Regions from separate parts of the Kitasatospora sp. NPDC048239 genome, predicted to be linked through region 1. Evidence: riboswitches for the same ligand, from Rfam matches in the RefSeq annotation. Region 1 holds a riboswitch; the other holds the start of a gene.
What was found. Region 1 has a riboswitch for S-adenosylmethionine ahead of ACGFZP_RS02070 (aminotransferase class V-fold PLP-dependent enzyme). Riboswitches for the same ligand answer to the same signal wherever they lie in the genome.
Positions count from the first base shown of each region.

Region 1 (6,534 bases):
CACCGTGCCGTACGGGTCGGAGGACAGCGAGAGGCCGTCCTTCTTGACCAGCTCGGTGTACTCGAAGACCTGGCCGCCGATGAAGATCGCGCCCATCACGAAAGTGATGACGAACCACGAACGGAGCTTCTTCACGTCCCCGCGCTCGGCGGCGAACACGCCGAGCTGGCAGGTCAGTGAGGAGAGCACCAGGATCGTGGTGTTGACCGAGGAGAAGGGCACGTTGAGGGCGTGCGCCTTCTCGCTCCAGAACTCGGCTCCCTTGACGGAGCGGAGCGTGAAGTACATCGCGAAGAGGGCCGCGAAGAACATCAACTCGGAACTGAGCCAGACGATCGTTCCGACGCTGACCATGTTCGGCCGGTTGACCGATCCGTGCGCGTGCCCGGTTTCTACTGCTGTTGCTGTCGCCACGACGGACATTATGTCGGTCCCTTATTCCGTCTTCACGCCGGGGGGTGTCCCTCGGAGTGTCCGGTGCGTGCGGTATGCCCCCCTGGGGGCCGACGGGGCCTCCGGATAGTGGCTGAGCAGCGGCGTGTCCCTTTTCTGACGGTTCCTCGGAGGGCCCTACGACCCTGATGCCCTGCGTGTCGCTGCACCCCTCCAGGGCCCGCCGGGGCTATGGGGGAGGCCGGATATCGGCCGTACGGGTGGAGTGCGCGGGTCGGGGTGACGGGGTGTCCTCCGCTCGGGTGAGCCGTGGGCGCGGCGGCTTGAGAACGATCGCGCGGGACGGCCTCGGCGGCGGGGGAACGGGAGTAGCATCCGGATCAGGCGAACGTGGTCCGGATCACACTTGAGGGAGCAGGGTCCATGGCGTACACGACCGACGAGACGCTCACCGTCCTCGTCTACAGCGATGACCGCAACACCCGTGAGCAGGTGCTGACGGCGCTCGGCCGGCGGCCCGCGTCGGATCTGCCGGAGCTGTCCTACCTGGAGTGCGCGACCACCCCCGCGGTGCTGCGCGCGCTGGAGAAGGGCGGAGTGGACCTCTGCATCCTGGACGGCGAGGCCGTCCCGGCCGGCGGGCTCGGGCTCGGGCGGCAGCTGAAGGACGAGATCTACGGCTGCCCGCCGGTGCTGGTGCTGATCGGCCGGCCGCAGGACTCCTGGCTCGCGGCCTGGAGCCGGGCGGACGCGGCGATCTCCCGCCCGGTGGACCCGATGGCGCTGGCCGAGGCCGCGGCGACCCTGCTCCGGGCCCGGTTGGAGAAGCGCGCCCCGGCCGCTCGCTGAGCGCCGTCTCATTACTAGAGAAGTAGGGCCAGGGCGGGCCGGGGGCACCCCGCCGCTCGATAGGCTGACTCCAGTCCCGGGGACACCCCCCGGGGAACCGAGCAGAGCTGGAGTCGGCCATGGTGAACGTGAACCCTGCGAACGGCGGCAACGACCCCGTGCAGGTGGTCCGCACCTGGCCGGACATCCTGACGGCGCTGCTGCGCGGTGAGGACCTGGACCGGGCCGACACGGCCTGGGCGATGGACCGGATCATGAGCGGCGAGGCCTCCCCGGTCCAGATGGCGGGCTTCATGGTGGCGCTGCGGGCCAAGGGCGAGACGGTCGACGAGATCGTCGGCCTGGTGGACTCGATGTACGCGCACGCCGAGCCGCTGTCCATCCCCGGTCCGGCGGTGGACATCGTCGGCACCGGCGGCGACCGGGCGAAGACCGTCAACATCTCCACCATGGCCGCGATCGTCGCGGCGGCGGCCGGCGCCAAGGTGGTCAAGCACGGCAACCGGGCGGCCTCCTCGGCGAGCGGCTCCTCGGACGTGCTGGAGAAGCTGGGCGTCAACCTGGACCTCTCCGCCCGGCGGGTCGCGGAGGTCGCCGAGGAGGTCGGGCTGACCTTCTGCTTCGCGGCGAAGTTCCACCCCGCGATGCGGCACACCGCCCCGGCCCGCAGCGGCCTCGGGGTGCCCACCGCGTTCAACACCCTCGGCCCGCTGACCAACCCGGCCAAGGTGACCGCGCACGCGATCGGCTGCTTCGACACCCGGCTGGCCGGGCTGATCGCCGGGGTGCTGGCCCGGCGCGGCGCCAGCGCACTGGTGTTCCGGGGTGACGACGGCCTCGACGAGTTGACCATCACCACCACGTCCCGGGTCTGGATCGTGCGCGACGGCGCCGTCACCGAGACCGTGTTCGACCCGCGCGACCTCGGCATCGAGCTGGTCGGCATCGAGGCGCTGCGCGGCGCGGACCCGGCGTACAACGCGGAGGTGGCGCGCCGGCTGCTGGCCGGGGAGCGCGGGCCCGTCCGGGACGCCGTCCTGCTGAACGCCGCGTCGGCGCTGGTGGCGCTGGACCTGACCGACGCGCCGCTCGTCGAGCAGCTGGCGGTCGGCCTGGAGCGGGCCGCCGCGGCCGTCGACTCGGGCGCCGCCCAGGATGTGCTGAAGCGCTGGTCGGAGGCCACCAGCCGGGTGTGAAGCGATGGTTGGGGCCCGCGCCGGACAGTCGGTGCGGGCCCTTCGGCTTGTCCGAATGGCGGACCCCTGTTTGACCATCGGGTGGACGCGACCTAGAGTCGTGCCAGGTCATGAGTGACAGCGACAAGCCCCAGCTTGCTGTCCGGCAACCCTCCTTCCGTGGCGGGGTGCCCTGGGTGAGGACCGGGTCACGTGGCGAACCGTCCGCGTGGCAAGCGCGGACACCCGGCATACACGCACTCCCGGGGTCCTTGACCCCGAAGGAGTGCATCCCCATGTCCGTCACCACCGAAATCTGCGCCCCGCTCGCCGTCCTCGGCCAGGACGTCGAGGTCCCGCTGGCCAGCGGCGAGAAGGTCACCTACGCGGCACTGGACTACGCCGCCAGCTCGCCGGCGCTGCAGCGGGTCTGGGACGACGTCGCCGCCTACGCCCCCTACTACGGCAGCGTGCACCGCGGCGCCGGGTACCTCTCCCAGCTCTCCACCGACCTGTTCGAGCAGAGCCGCCGGACCGTCACCGCGTTCCTGGACCTGCGCGAGGGCGACCAGGTGGTCTTCACCCGGGCCACCACCGACTCGCTCAACCTGCTGGCGGGCGCCGTCCCGGCCGGCACCCGGGTGTTCGCCTTCGAGACCGAGCACCACGCCTCGCTGCTGCCCTGGCGGCACGCCGGTCTGGAGGTCGACTACCTGCGGGCCCCCCGCTCGCACGCCGAGGCGGTCGCCGCGCTCGACGCCGCGCTGGCCGAGGCGCCCGAGGGCCCCAAGCTGCTCTGCGTCACCGGCGCCTCGAACGTCACCGGGGAGCTGTGGCCGGTCGCCGAGCTCACCCGGGTCGCGCACCGGCACGGCGCCCGGGTGGTGCTGGACGCGGCGCAGCTGGCCCCGCACCACCGGGTCTCGGTGCGCGAGCTGGGCGTGGACTGGATCGCCTTCTCCGGACACAAGCTGTACGCGCCGTTCGGCGCCGGGGTGCTGGCCGGCCGGGCCGACTGGCTGGACGCGGCCGAGCCGTACCTGGCCGGCGGCGGTGCCACCCGCACGGTGGCCCGGGAGGCCGACGGCTCGGTGGCCGTGCAGTGGCACACCGGCCCGGCCCGGCACGAGGCCGGCTCGCCGAACGTGATCGGCGTCTACTCCATCGCCTCCGCCTGCCGGGCGCTCACCGAGGCCGGCTTCGACGCGCTGGAGGCCCGCGAGCAGCAGCTGATCGACCGGCTCAAGGCGGGTCTGGCGGACGTCCCGCAGGTCAAGGTGCTGAACCTGTTCGGCGCGGACTCGGCCCGGGTGGGCGTGCTCTCCTTCGTCGTCCAGGGCTGGAACAGCTCGCACTTCTCGGCGGCGCTCTCCGCCGAGTACGGCATCGGGGTGCGCGACGGCCTGTTCTGCGCGCACCCGCTGGTGCGGACCCTGCTCGGGGACGAGGACGTGGCGCCGTCCGAGTGCGGGGCGCCGGAGCCGTCGCTGCCGGGCGAGCGCAGCCTGAACGCGATCCGGGTCAGCTTCGGCGCCGGGACCCCGGACGAGCACATCGACCGCTTCCTGACCGCCGTCCGCGAGCTGGTCACGGACGGCGCGGCCTGGACCTACCGCAACGAGGGCGGCCGCTGCGTCGCCGACAGCCGCCGGGACGCCTAGAGAGAGGCCCTAGCCGTCCAGGCCGAGGGCGAAGGCGGCCTCCAGGTCGTGCTGCGAGTAGGTGCGGAAGGCGATCTGGGTCTCGGTCTGGGCCACCCCCGGGACCTTGTTCAGCCGGCCGGGGATCACCTCGGCCAGGTCGTCGTGCCGCCGTACCCGCACCATCGCCACCAGGTCGTAGCCGCCGGTCACCGAGTAGACCTCGCTGACACCCTCGATGGCCGCGATCGCCTCGGCGATCTCCGGGATGCGGTCGACGCTGGTCTTGATCAGGACGATGGCGGTGATCACTTTTCGGGCTCCTTTGTGGGGTCCCGCCAGCGTATCGGGCGTCAGTCGGGGCGTCGCGGGGGGCGGGTGGCCAGGGTGCAGGCGTAGAGGAAGCCGGCCGAGAAGCCGATGACGTGGACGAGGTAGGCGACGCCGGGGCCCGCCGAGTGGACCGACCACCACTGGAGGGCGAACCAGAGGCCGAGCACCAGCCAGGCCGGGAACCGCAGCGGAAGGAAGAGCAGCAGCGGGACGAGGGTGGTCACCCGGGCGCGCGGGTGCAGCCGCAGATACGCGCCGAGCACCGCGGCGATCGCCCCGGAGGCGCCGATCAGCACCCGGGTCGAGTCGGCGGAGTGCGCCTCCGCGAGCGCGTAGCCGTAGGTGGCCAGCGAGCCCGCCGCCAGATAGAAGAGGGCGAAGCGGCCCCGGCCCAGCCGCTCCTCCACGGTGGCGCCGAAGACCTGGAGGAAGAGCAGGTTGCCCAGCAGGTGCAGCCAGCCGGCGTGCAGGAAGAGCGCGCTGAGGACCGACAGGGCCGGGTGCTTGCCCGGGGTGGGGGCGGCCGGACAGCCCGGCACCGGATCGGGGGCCTCGGCCAGCTGCTCGGCGTCCAGCGGTCGCCCGGCCAGCAGTTCGACCGGTACCGCTCCCCAGCGCTGCTCGTACCGCTGCTCGGCGCAGACCCGGCTCTGGCCGGTCCCGTAGAGCGGGTTGAGCCCGGCGGCCGGACCGCACAGGAAGACCAGGGTGTTGAGCGCGATCAGGGCGTAGGTGACGGCGGGACGACGGCCGGCCGGGCGCCCGCCCAGTGCTCCGGTGTGGTCCAGGACCGGGATCGCCATGCGGCCCAGCATCGCGCCGCCCGGCGCGGGCGGCACCGCGCGGTACGGCATGTGGCGTAGGGCCCGTCCGGCCGGTCCGGCGGCGGAAGCGCACCGGGGGATCGCCCTGACCGGTGGTCGGGACGGTTGCCCCAGGCAATAGGCTTGGGGCGGGCATTCCCGCCTCCCGCCGCCGACGCCGGGGCCTCGGGGGGAGCGCCTGAGCCCATCCAGGGACCACCCGAGAGGACCCCCGATGACCGTCCCCGCCCTGACCGCCGAGACGCGGTGGCGCTGCACCCTGTGCGGCAACCTGACCCGCTTCGACGTGACCCGCACCGCACGGGTGACCGAGTTCCTGCACTTCGACCTGGCCGGCGACTCCAAGGTCGAGGAGACCGAGGTGCACAGCGAGACCGTCGAGTCGGTGCGCTGTCGCTGGTGCAACGCGGTCGACCAGGTCGAGCTGGTGGCCCGCCCGGGTGCCGAGGGCCCGGAGGCCCCCGCCGAGCAGGCCTGACGCCCGACCCGTGTGGTGGGCGGTGCGCGGCGCGGCCGTCCACCGCACGGGACAATGCAGACAGAGTGCACGGAGTGTGACGCGGGCGGCAGCGGGCCGTACCCCGCTGGACGAGGATCGGAGCCGAGGACGTGGTGGACGCAGCGAAGGAGCCCGCCGGGCCGCAGCGGCAGCCCGCTGTGGACGGGCGGGCGCCGGACGCGGTCGAGGCCGTCCCGCCCGGTGCGGATGCGTCGGCCGAGGCGGCCGCCGCGGACGAGTCCGGTGGTGACGAGTCGGCGGCAGGACGCTCCGAGCGGCTCGACCGGCCGCTGCCCGAGGGTGTCCGGCGCCGGGTGGTCGGCCTGGCCGCCGACGCGCTCGGCGGGCTGCCCGCCGCGGAGCTCCCGCAGTCCCTGCGTCAGTACGCGAAGTTCACCCCGGCCCGGCGGGCCAAGTACGCGGCCACCGCGCTGGCGGCCGCGCTGGAGTCCGAGCCGGCCTTCCGGGTGCGGATAGCGGAGCGGCTGCGGCTGGGCCAGCCGGATCTGGTCAAGGCGCTGGAGTCGGGCAGCGTCCCCGGCGCCGCCGACCCGATGGACGTGGCCGCCGCCGCCTACCTGGTGCGCTCGGCGGGTTGGAGCCGACTGGTCGCCGAGGCCGGCGAGCAGGCCGAGCGGGCCGGCGCCGAGGGCGCGGCCGCCGAGGCGGGCCGACTGGTGGAGAAGCTGCAGGCGGAGCTGGCCGAGGTCAGGGCCGCCGCGCGGGTCGACCTGGACCGGCAGCGGGCCGAGTCCGAGGACGTCCGCAAGGAGGCCGACTCGCTGCGCAAGAAGGTGCGTTCGCTGGAGAGCGACACCCGC
Region 1 is NZ_JBICZP010000001.1:467,805-474,338, forward strand. Features, by position in the region: gene ACGFZP_RS02055 (heme-copper oxidase subunit III) at 1-423, opposite strand, end outside; gene ACGFZP_RS02060 (hypothetical protein) at 817-1,242, shown strand; gene trpD (anthranilate phosphoribosyltransferase) at 1,362-2,438, shown strand; SAM riboswitch class IV at 2,545-2,662, shown strand; gene ACGFZP_RS02070 (aminotransferase class V-fold PLP-dependent enzyme) at 2,714-4,078, shown strand; gene ACGFZP_RS02075 (Lrp/AsnC ligand binding domain-containing protein) at 4,088-4,369, opposite strand; gene ACGFZP_RS02080 (rhomboid family intramembrane serine protease) at 4,411-5,193, opposite strand; gene ACGFZP_RS02085 (hypothetical protein) at 5,429-5,692, shown strand; gene ACGFZP_RS02090 (NYN domain-containing protein) at 5,824-6,534, shown strand, end outside.

Region 2 (6,534 bases), on a different contig from region 1:
CAGAGCCCGCCGCTGGGAATTCGCTAGGGGTGTCAGGGGACAGGCCGGGTGAAAGCGGGAGAAATTCCCGCATTCCACGCCGGACATAGCGGACGAATTGCCCAAATCCCCTGAAGAATTCTGACATCGGCCTGACATGTTTCAACGCCACGGCCCCGGCGCCGGTCTCAGCGGCCGGACGGATACCGGCGGTACGGGCGCGGACGGATTCGACCGCCGGTGAAAGGGGGAGGGGGAGCCCTGTTCCCGGCTGAGCCACACTCTACTCCGACTTGACCGGGAAATATTCCGGCCGGAATGCGACCAGCCGCCCGCGCGTACGGGAAGCGGAATTCCGTACGCGCGAACGGCTGGTCGAAGAACCGGGCGGCCGGCCGGGGAGCCGGGCGACCGATCCGGGAAGGGGCGGCTCAGCAGCCGCCGGCCACCGCGGGGATGATCGAGATGCCGGCGCCGTCCTTGATCTCGGTGGCCAGGCCCTCCGCGAAGCGCACGTCGTCGTCGTTGACGTAGACGTTGACGAAACGGCGCAGCTTTCCGGCGTCGTCCAGGATGCGGGCGGAGATGCCCGCGTGGTTGTTCTCCAGGTCGGCGATGACCTCACCCAGGGTGGCGCCCTCGGCGGTCACCTCGGCGACGCCGCCGGTGTAGGTGCGCAGGATGGTCGGGATGCGGACGGTGGCGCTCATGGGGGCTTCTCCTTGCTGCGGGTGGGTCAGGCGGAGGCGAGGCCGGCGTCGCGGAACGACGCCAGCGTCGGGCGGATCACGGCGGTCATGCCGGCGTCGGAGACGGCGTCCAGGGTCTTCAGACCGTCGCCGGTGTTGATCGCGACGGTCTCCTTGGCCGGGTCCAGCTGTCCGGTCTCGACCAGCTTCTTCAGCACGCCGACGGTCACCCCGCCCGCGGTCTCGGCGAAGACGCCCTCGGTGCGGGCCAGCAGCTTGATCGCGGCCACCACCTCGGCGTCGGTGACGTCCTCGACGGCGCCGCCGGTGCGGCGGGCGATGTCCAGCACGTACGGGCCGTCGGCCGGGTTGCCGATGGCCAGCGACTTGGCGATGGTGTCCGGCTTGACCGGGCGGATCACGTCGTGGCCGGCCTTGAAGGCGGCCGACACCGGCGAGCAGCCCTCTGCCTGGGCGCCGAAGATCCGGTACGGCCGGTCCTCGACCAGGCCGAGCCTGATCAGCTCCTGCAGGCCCTTGTCGATCTTCGTCAGCTGCGACCCCGAGGCGATCGGGATGACGATCTGCTCCGGCAGCCGCCAGCCGAGCTGCTCGCAGATCTCGTACGCCAGCGTCTTGGAGCCCTCGCCGTAGTACGGGCGCAGGTTGACGTTGACGAAGCCCCAGCCCTCACCGGCCGGGTCGCCGATCAGCTCCGAGCAGAAGCGGTTCACATCGTCGTAGTTGCCCTCGATGCCGACCAGCTCGCCGCCGTAGACACCGGCCATCACGACCTTGCCCTGCTCCAGGTCGTGCGGGATGAACACGCAGGACTTGAAACCGGCCCGGGCCGCCGCCGCGCCCACCGCACCGGCCAGGTTGCCGGTCGACGAGCAGGACAGGGTGGTGAAGCCGAAGGCCCGCGCGGCCTCGATGGCGCACGCCACCACGCGGTCCTTGAACGAGTGCGTCGGGTTGCCCGAGTCGTCCTTGATGTGCAGCTGGGCGGTGAATCCGAGCTCGCGGCCCAGGTTGTCCGCCTTCACCAGCGGGGTCCACCCCGGGTTCAGGTTCGGCTTGCCGGCGACGTCGGCCGGCACCGGCAGCAGCGGGGCGTAGCGCCAGATCGACGCCGGTCCGGCCTCGATCCGCTTGCGCAGCTCCTCGGCGCTCTCGCTGCCGAAGTCGTAGGCGATCTCCAGCGGCCCGAAACACTCGACACAGGCGAAGCTCGGACCGAGCGGGAACCGGGTGCCGCACTCCCGACAGGACAGGGCGGCGGCGGGGCCGAGGTCAACGGATGCGGGTGCGGGTGCAACGGTGTCGATAGCCATGATGGCGGAGGCCTCTCTCCTCATCTTCCCCGTGACGCGGGCGCGCCACAGGCCGGAATTGGCACCTGTCCCGCCGGGGCCTGTCGAACAGCCGCGCGAGAAGGTTGCCGGGACGTCAACGGGCCGTTCCCTCAGTCCCTCTGGATGAGCTCTATGAAGTTGTTGGTCGTGCTCAGCGGTGACCCCGGCGTGCGAAGGTCCGACCGCTGTACGAAGACTGTATCCGAAGGCGTCAAGCCTGAACGGGACCGTCCGCCACGCGAGATGACCTGTCCCACCCGCCCAGCCGAGGAGTGCGCCCGTGCCCGCCGAACCGATCCCCGCGCTGCTACCGGAGGCCGCGTCCTGGCTGCGCCGCCGCTCCTGGAGCGCGGCCGACCGTCCGGTGCGCACCCTGCTTGAGGCCAAGCGGGTGGCGGGCCGGGCCGGCACCGTCAGCGTGGTGCTGCCGGCCCTGGACGAGGAGGCCACCGTCGGCGACATCGTCCGGACCATCCGCCGCGAGCTGATGGAGCGCCTGCCGCTGGTCGACGAACTCGTCGTCGTCGACTCCGGATCCGTGGACGGCACCGCCGCCGCGGCCGCCGCGGCCGGCGCCCGGGTGGTCCACCGCGACGACATCCTGCCCCGGCTGCCCGCCGCCCCCGGCAAGGGCGAGGTGCTCTGGCGCTCACTGCTGGCCACCAGCGGCGAGATCGTCTGCTTCGTCGACGCCGACCTGCGCGAGTTCGACCCCGCCTTCGTCTCCGGCATCGTCGGCCCGCTGCTCACCGAACCCGGGATCCAGCTGGTCAAGGCCATGTACGACCGCCCGCTGGAGACCGACGGCGCGATCGTGCCGGCCGGCGGCGGCCGGGTCACCGAGCTCGTCGCCCGCCCGCTGCTCAACCTGCACTGGCCGGAACTCGCCGGTTTCGTCCAGCCGCTCGGCGGCGAGTACGCGGCCCGCCGTTCGCTGCTCGAACGGCTGCCCTTCCCCACCGGCTACGGCGTCGAGCTGGGCCTGCTGGTCGACGCCCTGGAGACGGCCGGCCTCGACGCCCTCGCCCAGGTGGACGTCGGCGTGCGCCACCACCGCCACCAGGACGGCCAGGCGCTCGGCCGGATGGCCGCCACCATCTACCGCACCGCCCTCGAACGGCTCGACCGCGCCCACCGGCTCAAGGCCTCCGCCGACCTGCTGCACCCGTGGCTCACCCAGTTCACCCGCGACCCGGACACCCGCGCGTTCACCGCACACACGCACCCGGTCACCGCCGTCGAGCGCCCCCCGATGCACACCGTCCCCGAGTACGTGAACCGCCACCTCCCCCGCTGAGGGGTTTGCGGGCCCGGAGCCACGGCAACGTACCAACCATGGGCGATCTCACGACCGAACGTTCGAGTCCGACCGGCACCGCCCCCGTCCTGGTGGCATCCAACCGGGGGCCGGTGTCGTTCAGCGCCGCGGAGGACGGCACCCTGACCCTCCGCCGGGGCGGCGGCGGCCTGGTCTCCGGGCTCTCCGCCATCGACGACCCCAACGCCGTCTGGGTCTGCGCCGCACTGGGCGAGGCGGACCGCCGAGCGGCCCGGCAGGCCCCCGACGGACGCCTCGACCTCGCCGGCCACGACGTCGGCGGCCAGGCCGTCCGGATGCTGGACATCGACCCGGAGACCTTCGCCCGCGCCTACAACGGCGTCGCCAACTCCACCCTCTGGTTCGTCCACCACCTGCTCTACGCCACCCCGACCGCCCCCTCCTTCGACGCCGGCTTCCGCACCGAGTGGCAGGCCTACCAGGCGTACAACACCGCCTTCGCCGAGGCGCTGGCCGCCGAGGCCGCCCCGGGCGCGGCCGTCCTCGTCCAGGACTACCACCTCTCGCTCGTCCCCGGACTGCTCCGCGCACTCCGCCCCGACCTGCGGATCGGCCACTTCTCGCACACCCCGTGGGCCCCGCCCGAGTACTTCCGGCTGCTGCCCGACGACGTCGCCGAGGCCGTCCTGACCGGCATCCTCGGCTCCGACCGGGCCGGCTTCCTGACCCGCCGCTGGGCGCTGGCCTTCGCCGAGTGCTGCGCGGACCAGCTCGGCGCCACCGTCGACCGCGACGCCCTCACCGTCACCCTCCCGCCGACCGGGGGCGCCGCCACCGGCCGCACCACCCGCCTCGGCGTGCACGCCCTCGGCGCCGACGCCGACTTCCTGCGCGAGCGGTCCCACCGCCCGGACGTCGACGAGCGCCTGGCCGCCCTGCGCGAGGCCGTGGGCGGGCGCCGCACGATCGTCCGGGTCGACCGCACCGAGCTGAGCAAGAACATCGTCCGCGGGTTCCAGGCCTACCGGCACCTGCTGCGCACCCGGCCCGACTGGCGGGACGAGGTCGTCCACATCGCCTTCGCCTACCCCTCCCGCACCGACCTCGCCGAGTACCGGGCGTACACGGCCGAGGTCCGGCGCCTCGCCGAGGAGGTCAACGCGGAGTTCGCCACGCCCACCTGGCAGCCGCTGATCGTGCACCTCGACGACGACTTCCCGCGGTCGCTGGCCGCCTACCGGATGGCCGACGTGGCCCTGGTCAACCCGATCAGGGACGGCATGAACCTGGTCGCCAAGGAGGTCCCGGTGGTCTCCGACCAGGGCTGCGCCCTGGTCCTGTCACGCGAGGCCGGCGCCCACGCGGAGCTCGCCGACGAGGCGATCAGCGTCAACCCGTACGACGTCATCGCCACCGCCGAGGCCCTGCACACCGCGCTCACCATGCCCGCCGACGAGCGCGCCGAGCGGACCAAGCGGCTGGCCGCCGCCGCGACCGCGCTGCCGCCCCAGCAGTGGTTCCTGGACCAGCTCAACGCCCTCGGCTGAGCTCCTCCCCCAGGGCCGTCAGCAGCCCCACCACGCCGGCCGGGCCCGCGACCACCAGGTCCGCCCGGTCGGCGAGCTCCCGCACGGGCGCGTCGCCGTCCACCGTCCCGCTGCACACCAGCAGCCCGGCCAGGCCCTCCCCGCGCAGCTTCTCCACCGCCGCGAAGGCCGGCACGTCCCCCAGGTCGTCCCCGGCGTACAGCACCGCCCGGGCCTCCCGCTCCCGCAGGAAGCCGGTCAGCGCGGCGCCCTTGTCCACCCCCGGCGGCCGCAGCTCCAGCACCAGCCGGCCCGGCTCCACCACCAGCCCGTGCTCGGCGGCCAGCGCCTCGACCGGCGCACGAAGCAGCTCGAACGCCTCCTGCGGTGCCTCCGTCCGCCGGGTGTGCACCGCGAGCGAGCGCCCCTTGTCCTCCACCCACGTCCCGTCCGGCGCGCGGACCCCGGCCAGTACGGCCGGCAGCACCTCCCGGACCGCCGCCACCCCCGGGTGCACCGGTGGGGCCGTGACCTCGCCCGCCTCCCAGCGCTCGGCGCCGTAGTGCCCGAGCACCACCACGCCCCCGACCGCGCCGAACCCGCCGTACTCCACGGCCAGCGCCGCCGGCCGCCCGGTCACCACGACGATCGACCCGATGTGCGGGGCGAGGCCGCGCAGCGCCTGCGCCACCCCCGGATGCGCCCGCGCCCGGCTCGGATCGGCCACGATCGGCGCCAGCGTCCCGTCGAAGTCCAGCGCGACCACCGCGTCCCGGGGCGAGGCGAGTACCGCCTCCAGCCCCGCACGCCCGGCATCCGTCCTCGGCAGCGACACGTCCTCAAGGCCCATGTCCGGACCCTACCCACGTCCCCCGGCGGCTAGCCGCCGATTCCGCCCGACCGCCACGTCCGCCAGACCTAGCGGGCCGCCCGCCGGGCCTCCCGCACCCGCCGCAGCCGGTTCACCAGCACCGGTGCGTGCGCCAGCGCCTCCGGCCGGTCCAGCAGCGCGTTCAGCAGCTGGTAGTACCGCGTACCGGAGAGCCCCAGCTCCTCCCGGATCGCCCGCTCCTTCGCCCCCGCGGTACGCCACTGGCGCCCCTCCAGCTCCAGCACCGCCAGATCCCGCTCGCTCAGCTCACCCATGCCCGACCCGCCTCCGTCCACTACGGAGTGTCATTCTCACCCCCGGCTCGGACACACTCTGCGCCCTCCACACCACCGGCCGCCGGGCTAGCGTCGACGGTATGACCGACAGCTTCGCCGTGCACATCCCCACCGCCGACCTCGAACCCGACCCGCTCGACCCGGCCCAGATCGTCTCCGGCACCCCCGAGGTCTCCGGCCGGGTGCTCTGGGAGTCCCCCGACGGCCGCCAGCTGCGCGGCATCTGGCAGATCACCCCGGGCGTGGTCACCGACGTCGAGGCCGACGAGCTGTTCGTGGTGCTCAGCGGCCGGGCCACCGTCGAGGTCGACGGCGGCCCGACCCTGGAGGTCGGCCCCGGTGACTGCGCCGTCCTGCGGGCCGGCGACCACACCACCTGGACCGTCCACGAGACCCTCCGCAAGGCCTACGCGATCACGCTCGCCTGACACCCCCCGAGAGCGTCGGCACAGCCGACACCGCCCGCCCCCACGGCCCCGGGTTCACCTGCGGACCCGGGCCGTCTCCTTCACCGCGGCGTCCTGCAGCCCCTCCAGCAC
Region 2 is NZ_JBICZP010000020.1:2,542-9,075, reverse strand. Features, by position in the region: gene ACGFZP_RS34975 (MoaD/ThiS family protein) at 411-689, opposite strand; gene thrC (threonine synthase) at 716-2,002, opposite strand; SAM riboswitch class I at 2,020-2,153, opposite strand; gene ACGFZP_RS34965 (glucosyl-3-phosphoglycerate synthase) at 2,328-3,320, shown strand; gene ACGFZP_RS34960 (trehalose-6-phosphate synthase) at 3,359-4,849, shown strand; gene otsB (trehalose-phosphatase) at 4,833-5,678, opposite strand; gene ACGFZP_RS34950 (DUF3263 domain-containing protein) at 5,747-5,974, opposite strand; gene ACGFZP_RS34945 (cupin domain-containing protein) at 6,076-6,423, shown strand; gene ACGFZP_RS34940 (extracellular solute-binding protein) at 6,478-6,534, opposite strand, start outside.
Region 2: linked by a shared signal. The riboswitch ahead of thrC (threonine synthase) and the one ahead of ACGFZP_RS02070 (aminotransferase class V-fold PLP-dependent enzyme) in region 1 are both predicted to bind S-adenosylmethionine.